3 regions of the Paenarthrobacter sp. 4246 genome follow, and region 3 is predicted to be linked to each of the others. Evidence: riboswitches for the same ligand, from Rfam matches in the RefSeq annotation. Region 3 holds a riboswitch; each other region holds the start of a gene.
What was found. Region 3 has a riboswitch for cyclic di-AMP ahead of ABIE35_RS04715 (C40 family peptidase). Riboswitches for the same ligand answer to the same signal wherever they lie in the genome.
Positions count from the first base shown of each region.

Region 1: it holds a riboswitch for cyclic di-AMP, as region 3 does, so the genes downstream of both, ABIE35_RS15930 (hypothetical protein) here and ABIE35_RS04715 (C40 family peptidase) in region 3, are expected to answer to the same signal.
Region 2: it holds a riboswitch for cyclic di-AMP, as region 3 does, so the genes downstream of both, ABIE35_RS16905 (aggregation-promoting factor C-terminal-like domain-containing protein) here and ABIE35_RS04715 (C40 family peptidase) in region 3, are expected to answer to the same signal.

Region 1 covers NZ_JBEPOP010000008.1:98,828-102,066, reverse strand. The annotation lists gene ABIE35_RS15945 (alpha/beta fold hydrolase) at 1-53, shown strand, start outside; gene ABIE35_RS15940 (DUF6480 family protein) at 124-396, shown strand; gene ABIE35_RS15935 (ATP-dependent DNA ligase) at 415-1,479, opposite strand; cyclic di-AMP (ydaO/yuaA leader) riboswitch at 1,723-1,867, shown strand; gene ABIE35_RS15930 (hypothetical protein) at 1,870-3,021, shown strand; gene ABIE35_RS15925 (PucR family transcriptional regulator) at 3,205-3,239, opposite strand, start outside.
Region 2 covers NZ_JBEPOP010000009.1:87,928-91,166, forward strand. The annotation lists gene ABIE35_RS16900 (pyridoxal phosphate-dependent decarboxylase family protein) at 1-750, shown strand, start outside; gene ABIE35_RS16905 (aggregation-promoting factor C-terminal-like domain-containing protein) at 838-1,680, opposite strand; cyclic di-AMP (ydaO/yuaA leader) riboswitch at 1,686-1,847, opposite strand; gene ABIE35_RS16910 (sensor histidine kinase) at 1,947-3,239, opposite strand, start outside.
Region 3 covers NZ_JBEPOP010000002.1:430,835-434,073, reverse strand. The annotation lists gene ABIE35_RS04720 (M23 family metallopeptidase) at 1-777, shown strand, start outside; cyclic di-AMP (ydaO/yuaA leader) riboswitch at 924-1,084, shown strand; gene ABIE35_RS04715 (C40 family peptidase) at 1,089-1,835, shown strand; gene ABIE35_RS04710 (NlpC/P60 family protein) at 1,935-2,708, shown strand; gene ABIE35_RS04705 (HNH endonuclease) at 2,962-3,239, shown strand, end outside.

The DNA.
Region 1 (3,239 bases), on a different contig from region 3:
ACGCCATCCGGAGTTTCGTTGCCGCGACAGCGCTTCGCGGCCAGGCACCTTGAGGAGTCCGCGCGTCCCGGCTAGGCTGGCGGAGCCATCGCATTAGTAAGTTTGCTTACGAAAGGGCTGACCGTGACCACTGGAGATAGCAAGGACGAGCAAGGCTTCGGCGCAACAGGCGCCACCGGCCCATACGGCGCCGCAACGCCCCCGGCCACCGAGAAGGACGACGTCAACGCCGACCCCGAATTGCGCCAGGACGAAGACGAAGACCCTGCGGCATCCGCCAATCCCGATCCCCTCGACGGAAACGTCACGGGCTTGGAACCCGGGGGCGGAGTGCCCCCGGGAGAAACCCCTCCGGCCGAGGGCAGCATGAGCAGCGACCAAGGACACGAAGAGTAAGGAACTGCGGGCGCCACGTTACGGCAGCCTCAGGATCTCCCCAAGATCGTAATCCGCCGGCTCCTCCAACTGGGAGTAAGTGCAGCTCTCCGGTGTGCGGTCCGGCCGCCAGCGCCTGAACTGCGTGGTGTGCCGGAACCGCTCGCCCTCCATGTAGTCGTAGGCCACCTCGATCACCAACTCGGGACGCAGGGGCACAAACGAAAAATCCTTGCCCGCGCTCCACCGGCTTTGGGCGCCGGGCATCCTGGAACCCCCGGCCCCTTCTCCTTGGCTGGCCCACTCGCCCCAGGGGTGCTCGCCGAGTTCCACCTGGTACGGCTCAAGCTCGGCTACCAGGCTTTCCCTGCGGGCCATGGGGAATGAGGCCACCACCCCCACATGCTGGAGCCGACCGGCGTCGTTGTAAAGACCCAACAGCATGGACCCCACAACTTTCGCGGTCTTGTGCCAGCGGAAGCCGGCCACCACGCAGTCCGCGGTGCGTTCGTGCTTGGTCTTGAACATCACGCGCTTGTTGGGTAGATACGTCCCGTCCAAGGGCTTGGACAGCACCCCATCCAGGCCTGCGCCTTCCAACTGCACGAACCATTCCTGCGCACGCTCCAGGTCAGTGACCGCGGGAGTGACGTAAACGGGAGGCTCAGCCTCGGCGAGCGCACGTTCCAGGATGGCGCGGCGTTCCGCGAATGGCCTGCCCATGAGGTCGTCGTCGCCGAGCGCAAGGATGTCGAACGCGATCATGGATGCCGGGGTCTTCTCGGCGAGCATCCGAACCCGGCTGTCCGCGGGGTGGATCCGCTGCTGCAGCACCTCGAACTCCAGCCGGTTGTCCGCGATCAGGACAATCTCGCCGTCGATCACGCACTTGTCCGGAAGGTTCTTCCGCAGCGCCTCCACCAGTTCGGGAAAGTAGCGGGTCATGGGCTTCTCGTTGCGGCTGCCCAGGATGACCTCGTCTCCGTCCTTGAAGACAATGGTCCGGAATCCGTCCCACTTGGGCTCGTAGTGCCCAACATCGGGGATGGCGGGGACGGACTTGGCGAGCATGGGCGAGACGGGTGGCATCACAGGCAGGTCCATAGACAATGTCTACCTGCCGGTGCAGCGCGAAGCTAGTGTTGGGCATGGATATCTTGTCCGTGTTGGCTGCCGTACCACGAACTCCCGGCGCCGGCCCCGAAGCCTAAGCGCTAGGGCTCTCTCATCCGGGGAGGCCTACCGCCCGTTACATTAATGTGACTTTACTTTCCGGCTCATGTACCGTCGTAGGGCGACCCGTATCTCCGCTGGGCCGCTTCCGGAATGACGCCGAGCTCTGCCGCATTCCGGAATCCGCCAGACCCGCGGCAGAGGCGGGGGACCCAAAAGTTCCCGGACTTTCCCAAGTCCTTGGGGTGAAGCCGCTACGGCGGCCGGACGGCCTCGTCCGAACCCGACAGCTAACCTCGAAGGCGTTGAGAGGCAACCACCATGTCCCCAACCATGGATCAGCCGCGCCGCGCCGAGACTGAACGCGAGCGCACCAAGCCAACCGGACGCCGTCGGGCCCAACCCAGCGGATCCCTCTTCAGCGTGCAGGCAGACACTGTTGCCGCACCCGAAACTACAAGCACGACGCCGGAGCCCGCCACTGCGGCCCTTCCCACCGTCGCGACACCCACCACGCGAGCGGCCGCCCGCGCGGCCGAGCGGGAGCGGGCAGCCCAGGCTGTGATCGCGCCTGCCGGGCCGGCGTCGTCCGAGGCCGAGCCGGCAACCGCGGCCATTCCCGTTGTGGAGGCCGCACGGGCTGCAGCTCCGGCCTCCACCACGCCAGGGCCTCCCACCTCGGCCATTCCGATCGTTCAGGCGTCACGTCCTGAGCAGGAGGAAAGCCCCGAGCAGCCGGGAACTCCTCAGCCTGCCGCGTCCGGACCCGCCACCGCTGCCTCCAGATCAGGCAGGGGCGGATCGTCGCTTGGCCGGGAACCCCAGGCGGTCCTGCGGAAAGCTGCATCGGTCAAACACATGAGCCAGCGCATGGCCGTGGTGGCTGGTGCCCTCGGCCTGGTCCTGACAGCCGGTACCTTGGGGCAGGCCCTCGAGCTGCCATTCTTCGGCCAGGAGACCCCTTCCCAGGAAGCCAGCGGCGCCGACCGGAATTCGGGCTCCGCGGCTCCCGCACCCAGCGCCTCCTACTCGAGGGCCTCATCGCCCTCAGCTTCAGCTGCTGCGACGTCGGCAGCCGGCCAACCGGCCACGGTTCCGGAGGCACCAACACCAGTGTCGCCGTCGTCGGTTCCCACCCCGAAAGTTTCCTTGGCGGACCCCGTGTGGGTCCCGTCCGCAGTGCCGTCGACCATCGCCGCGGACCCGGCCACCACCGCCCCCGTCCCCACCCAGCCGGCGCCGGCACCCAGCGAGGTGCCGTCGGACACGATCACCACGCCACCCACAACGCCGACGCCCACAACCACACCGACGGTCACGCCCACGCCGACTCCTACCCCAACGCCGACAGGGACTCCCACGCAGACCACCAAACCCAAGCCCACGGGCAAGCCCAGCGCGGCCACCGCGCCGCAGCCCACCGAGACGGCACTTGAAGAGATCCTGAACGCGGCAAAGGATGCCCTCAAATGAGCACCCGTTTGCCGCGCACCACCACACATGCGGGTTGGCACAGCCGGTACTGCAGCAGCAGTCGAACTGCCACGTTCCGCCGCCGGTTGGGCCGGTGGAGCTGCCAGCGCTTGAAGCGGTCCTAGGGCACCACAGCACAGGAGGCAGGCACCCAATGGGTGCCTGCCTCCTGTGCACTCAAGCTCAGATCCGTGGCCGACCGGCCCAGCGACGGGCTT
Region 2 (3,239 bases), on a different contig from region 3:
CTTGCCGAGGCCATGGACCAGCAACCAGGACTGTCACTGGTCTGTCTGCAAGCGGGCAACCTGCATTCCGGCGCCTTTGATCCCATGGAGGAAGCCATTGCGGTGGCCCACGATCGCGGCGCATGGGTGCACGTGGATGGTGCTTTTGGTTTATGGGCCGCCGTTAGCCCGACGCTGCGGGCCCGGCTGGCGGGAGTAGAGGAAGCAGATTCCTGGGCCACGGATGCCCACAAGACGCTGAATGTTCCTTACGACTGCGGCTTGGCCATCGTTGCGAGGCCGGAAGCCTTGAGGCGTGCTTTCAGTGTTCACACAAGTTACCTCATTGCTACGGATGCCGGCCCGGGAGATCCTTTCGAGAAAGTGCCTGAGATGTCCCGCCGTGCCCGGGGCATCCCTGTGTGGGCGGCGCTGAGGCAACTGGGCCGTAACGGGGTGATCTCTATGGTGGACCGGCTCGCTGCGAATGCCCGCGCGTTGGCCGAGGGACTCGCCGCTATCCCGGGTGTCGAGGTGCTCAACGACGTCGTGTTCACGCAGGTGTCGGTGAGCTTCGGCAGTGATGACCGCACACACCGTGTCACGCAACGGCTGATGGCTGAGGGCGCGGTGTGGATGTCCGGGTCCTCGTGGCGTGGCCGTGAAATCCTCAGGATTTCGGTGAGTAATTGGACCACGGATGCAGGGGATGTTGCGGCGTCCATCGCGGCGGTGCGCGGCGCGGTGGAGGCCGAACCGGAGTTTGTGTAACGCGAAAACCGCGCCGGTTCCCGCCATCCGCTCCAGTCTGTACTGGTGCGGGCGGTGGCAACCGGCGCGGTAATCAAGCAGTCTGGCTTAGTACCAGTTGTTGGCCAAGTGGAAGCCCAGGGCGGCCGACGGGGATCCGTAGCGTTCCTTGATGTAGTTCAAGCCCCACTTGATTTGGGTCTGGTAGTTGGTCTGCCAATCAGCGCCCGCGGTTGCCATCTTGCTAGCCGGCAGCGACTGGACAATGCCGTAAGCACCGCTGGAAGCGTTGGTGGCGGTCGTCCTCCAGTTGGATTCCTTCTCCCACAGGGTGTTCAGCGCAGTCATTTCGCTGGCGCTCCAGCCGTAGTTGCCAAGGATGCTGGCAGCGTAGGCCTTGGCAGCGGCGGGATCGTCCACGGCCTTGGGGGCGGCAGCAGCAGCTGCAGCTTCGGCAGCGGCGGCGGCAGCAGCGGCGTCGGCGGCCTGCTTGGCTGCAGCATCGGCGGCGGCCTTTTCGGCGGCGGCCTGGTCCGCAGCGGCCTTCTCGGCGGCAGCCTTTTCACCGGCTGCCTGGTCCGCCGCGGCCTTCTCGGCTGCGGCCTTTTCGGCTGCGGCCTTGTCCACGGCTGCCCTGTCAGCGGCGCCCTTTGCGGCGGCTGCATCCAAGGAAGCGGAGATTTCAGCTGTCTTGTTGTTGCTGACCTGGGCATTCGCCTGGGTCTCTGCAACGCGGCTTACCTCGGGAAGGGTCAGGGCGGCGTTGGCAGCAGTACCGAGCGATGCAACGCCCAGCGCAGCAGCTACAACACCGGCAACAACCGACATGCGGTGGCCGGACTTGCCCTGGCGGGCAGCGTTCTTGAGGACAGCCTGCGACTTGGTCAACGGTGCGTTGTGCTCATCGCGGTGACGCGCGGAAGGGCGCGTCTGATCATTAAATTCAGACATGTGTGATTACCTCTCAGCGCCTGCGGAGTTAGCTGTCGGGTTCGGATGAGGTCATCCGGCCGCGCATCACGCTGCGGCTTCACCCCAAGGGTCCGGCATAAATGCCTGGACCCGGAGACTCTGGGTCCCCCGTCTCTGCCTCGGAGTAAGTACGGACTCCGGGAAGTGGCAGAGCTCGGCGCATCCCGGATGCGGGTCAGTTGGGGCGACCCACCTTTTCGACGGTACAGGAGGAATTCGCAGAAGTCACATTTAGGTAACAGAGATCACGACGACGGTGAGTCGCCTTGCTGGGTTCGTAACTTCTGTTCGGTGGCGACGGCAGGGAATCGAAGGGTGAATTCCGTGCGCCCTGGACGGGACGCCACGTGCACGCTGCCGCCGTGCGCTGCCACGATGGATTCAACGATCGACAAACCCAGCCCTGACGTGCCCTCAGACCCCGATCTCGCGGCGTCGGCGCGGGCAAAGCGGGAGAAGATCCGGCCTTGGAAATCCGCTGGAATGCCGGGCCCGTTGTCCGTTACGGACACCACTGGGCTGCCGTCGGCGGAGAGCGTGACGCTGGTGACCACCGTGGTGCCGGCGTCGGTATGTTTACGGGCATTGGAGAGGAGATTGGCCAGGACCTGGTGCAGTTGCGCAGCGTCGCCGCGGACCGTGACGGGCTCATCCGGGAGTTGGAGTTGCCAGATCTGCTCCGGTGCCATGATTTTCTCATCGCTGACAGTTTCAATCACCAACTGGGTAAGGTCCACGTCCGTGATCCTGAGCGGCTGGCCTTCGTCCAGCCTGGCAAGCAGCAGCAGATCCTCCACCAAGGTTGTCATCCGTTCGGACTGGCTCTGGACGCGTGCCAGCGACTTTCGGCCGTCATCGGTGAAGTTCTCGGTCATCCTCAGCAGTTCGGTGTAACCGCGGATGGCCGTAAGCGGCGTTCGGAGTTCGTGCGACGCGTCCGCGACGAACTGGCGCACCTTGGTTTCGCTTTCCTGGCGGGCTTCCAAGGCACTGGAGACGTTGTTCAGCATCTGGTTGAGGGCATGGCCAACGCTGCCGACTTCCGTTCCGGGATGGGCGGCCGACGGCGGGACCCGCACCGCAAGTGCCACCTCACCGGCGTCGAGAGGGAGGCGCGAGACTTTGGTGGCCACCTCGGAGAGCTGCTCCAACGGCCGCATGGTCCGCCGGATGATGACGGTGCCCGCGAGGCCGATCACAACCAGTCCGCCCAACGACACCAACACCATGGTCCACACCAGCGAGGCCTCGGCGCTTTGCTTGTCCGCGAGCGGCAGCCCGGTCACGATCACGTCGCCGGCAGTTTCGACAGCCACGAGCCGGTAATCCCCATAGGAGAGCGATCGGTCCACAGGCCGGTTGTCCCGGGGCAACGACAACAGAATCTGCTTGTCGTCCGCCGAGAGTTCGGCCCGCTTGCCAGAAGCCTCAAGAATGCCTGGATTGATCACGGTCGTTCCATCAATCCGTGCGTTCAGCGTTCCAGCGGCCTGGCCGCGCGCTTCCAGCGGGTCCGGCCTTCCGGAGGGGGAGGACGG
Region 3 (3,239 bases):
CTGCGGCCAGCCCGCGTCGTATCGGAGATCCGGCCACGCGACACCGAACGCCAGGTGCGTCGCCGTAAGAGCCCGTTGCGCCAGGTTGCCGACTTCGCCGCAGCCAGTGGCGTAGGGCAAAAGGCCGGAGTTGCGCTTGCCGCCACCGGACTTGCCCTGACTGTCGGTCTGCCGGCCACCAGCCCGGTAATGGCCACTTCGGAATCCGGCCAGACCGAGTCGGCCCTGGCCGTCACCGGTGGCAGCCAGCCCGAGGTTTCCGCCGCTGCATCAGCCAAGATCGACTTCAGCCGTGCCGCGGTAGCCACCGCCGCAGACCCCGACGGCAAGCTGAAGCAGTTGCTCAGTGCGCAGTCCGCCGACAGCATCCAGCGCGCCTCGTCCACGGGCACCATGGCCAGCCCCTTGGACACCCTGACTACGGCTTCCCCGTTCGGCTACCGCATCAGCCCCCTCACGGGTGGTTCCGGTGACTTCCACCGCGGCCAGGACTTTGTGGCCCAGTGCGGCACCGCCGTCCATGCCGCGGCCAGTGGCAAAGTCACCTTTGCCGGATGGCACGAGTACGGCGGAGGCAACCGCGTGGTGGTAGACCACGGCAACGGCCTTGAGACCACGTACAACCACCTGTCGTCCTTCACCGTCAAAGTAGGCCAGACGGTCAGCCGCGGCGACACTGTAGCGCTGAGCGGCACCACGGGCGCCTCCACCGGCTGCCACCTCCACTTTGAAGTACAGGTCAACGGTGAAGTCGTTGACCCCATGGGCTGGCTCTAAGTCCAGTTGATGGTTGTCTCTCGCATTCGTGACACGCCCCGTGACCTGAATGTGACATTCGCGTTCAACTGTTGTACCGTACAAAGCGCATCGGCTTTTTAGGGGGCCGGTGCACTTGAGTGGATTGCCTAGCTCTGCCACCACTCGAGGTCCGTTCGCATAAATCGTCTGGCAGGGGCGGGGGAACCACTTCTGGTCTTCGCAAGAAGGCCTTGGGGTTAAGTCGCAAAGCTTCCTTGAAGCAGCGTGGCCGGATGACTCCCATCCGAATCCGACAGCTCACCTCGCAGGCATTGGGAGAGGCTACCTACGTGTCATCACGCACTACCCCTGCGCGCCACCGCGCCGAATCGGTTCGTACGAACCCTTTGAACACGCTTTCCAAGGCTGTTTCATCCAACGCCGGTACAGTTGGCCGCCAGGCCGTCGTCCTGGCAGCAGCCTCAGGCCTCGTCCTCAGTGTCGGTCTTCCGGCCCAGGCAGCGGACACCGACGTTTCCAAGTCGGAAGCCTCCAGCACCCAGCAGATGGTCACCACTGCGGTAGTCACCGCAGAGCCCACCGCCACCGTTTCCTTCGAAAGCCCTGTAGTGGCCACCAAGGAAGCTCCCAAGGTTGTCCAGCGCGCTTCGCAGACCACCCAGCGCACCGCGGCCAATGGCAACCAGACCACCGCAGGCGCTGTGACGGCGAAGTCGTCCGAAGCCAAGGACACTGCTTCCAGCGCCGCCGCTTCCGGCCTCGCCGCGATCGCCTACACCGGAATCGGACACCCCTACGTTTGGGGCGGCACCACGCCCAACGGATGGGACTGCTCCGGCTTCACCCAGTGGGTCTACGCCCAAGCCGGCATCAGCATCCCGCGCGTCAACGCCTGGACGGCCATGAAGCCCACCAGCACTCCTGCCCCCGGTGACCTGGTCATGCAGAACGGCGGAGCCCACGTAGGCATCTACGTTGGCAACGGCATGATGATCAGCGCCTTGAACCCGGGACAGGGCACGCTCCTGCACTCGGCTGCCTCCACGGGCACCTCCTCCTTCTTTACCCTCCGCTAGAAACAATCCGGTTCGGGGTTCGCCAGCATGCCCCCAAGTGCTGGCGCGCCAATGAGCCGCGTGTACCCCAACTACACGCGGATACGAAAAGAGAAAACCATGACCAGTGCATCCAAGGTTGCACGGCATCGCGCTGAGGCCCCCAAGACCAGCTCGCTTGCCGTGATCGCCAAGGCCGTCAGTGAAAACGCCGGCGGCGTAGGCCGCCAGGCGGCTGTTATTGCCGCAGCTTCAGGCCTGGTCCTGACCGGCAGTGTTGCTGCCAACGCCGCCGACACCACGGTGGACCGTGAGTCCACCTCGACGTCCACCCTTGACATCCAGTCGGTAGTCCAGGCCACCATTGCTGCGGACTCTACCGTTGCCATCTCCTACGAGCGTCCCGTGGTCACCACGGTGCAGGCTCCGGCTCCTGTAGAAAAGAAGGCTCCTGCGAAGGCAGAAACCAAGAAGGCAACGGAAAGCACGGCAACTGCCGGCAACTCAACGCTGGCCGTCAACACGGCGGCTCCTGCGGCAAAGGCTCCGGCCGCCGCAAGTGGCCTTGGTGCTGCAATCGCCGCTGCCGCCTACGCGCAACTCGGCGTCACCCAGGACTGCACCATGCTGGTGACCAACTCCCTGGCAGCAGTTGGCATCAACTTCCACGACTGGCCGGCCGGCTACCTCTCCCTCGGCCGTACGGTCAGCGCAGCGGAAGCGAAGCCCGGCGACCTCGCCTATTACGCCAACGGCGGTCTGGCCGGACAGGCCCACATCGCTGTATACGTCGGCAACGGCCAGGCAGTCCACGGTGGATGGAACGGATCCACCACGGCACTGTTCAGCGTCAACGTGGGCTCCGGCCCCGTTTTCATTCGCGTCAACGGCTGATCCAGCCTCTGGTTTTCACAGCAACACCCCGCAGGCTCCGGCCGGCGGGGTGTTCTGCTTTATGAGAAAGGATTTCGCTCCAGCCCCCTTAACCTCGAATGAACTCTTGACGACACTGCACGGGAAACGACGGAAAAATTCGTTGATACGGCATATGAGTGCTTACCCTTATCTTGTCGATCCACAGCCCGTACAAGCAGAGGGCAGCCGGCCCTCGTGCCCCTGACGGGTGCGGCCGTGAAGAGGTACGTGCATGCGCACACTCGTTCTGAATGCTGGATATGAACCGCTGGCGGTAATAACATTCCGCCGGGCGCTGGTCCTTGTGTTGACCGGGAAAGCTAGCGTAGTGGCCGAAGGCGACGAGCCTGTCGTCGGGCCACAGGAAGTACTCGGACGTCCATCCGTGATTCTTCTCAACCGCTACATCCGTCCCCGGTACAACAGGATTACCGCCGTGAGCCGACGCGGGGTACTTCGCCGCGACGGTCACCGCTGCGCCTACTGCGGGAAAACAGCCCACACCATAGA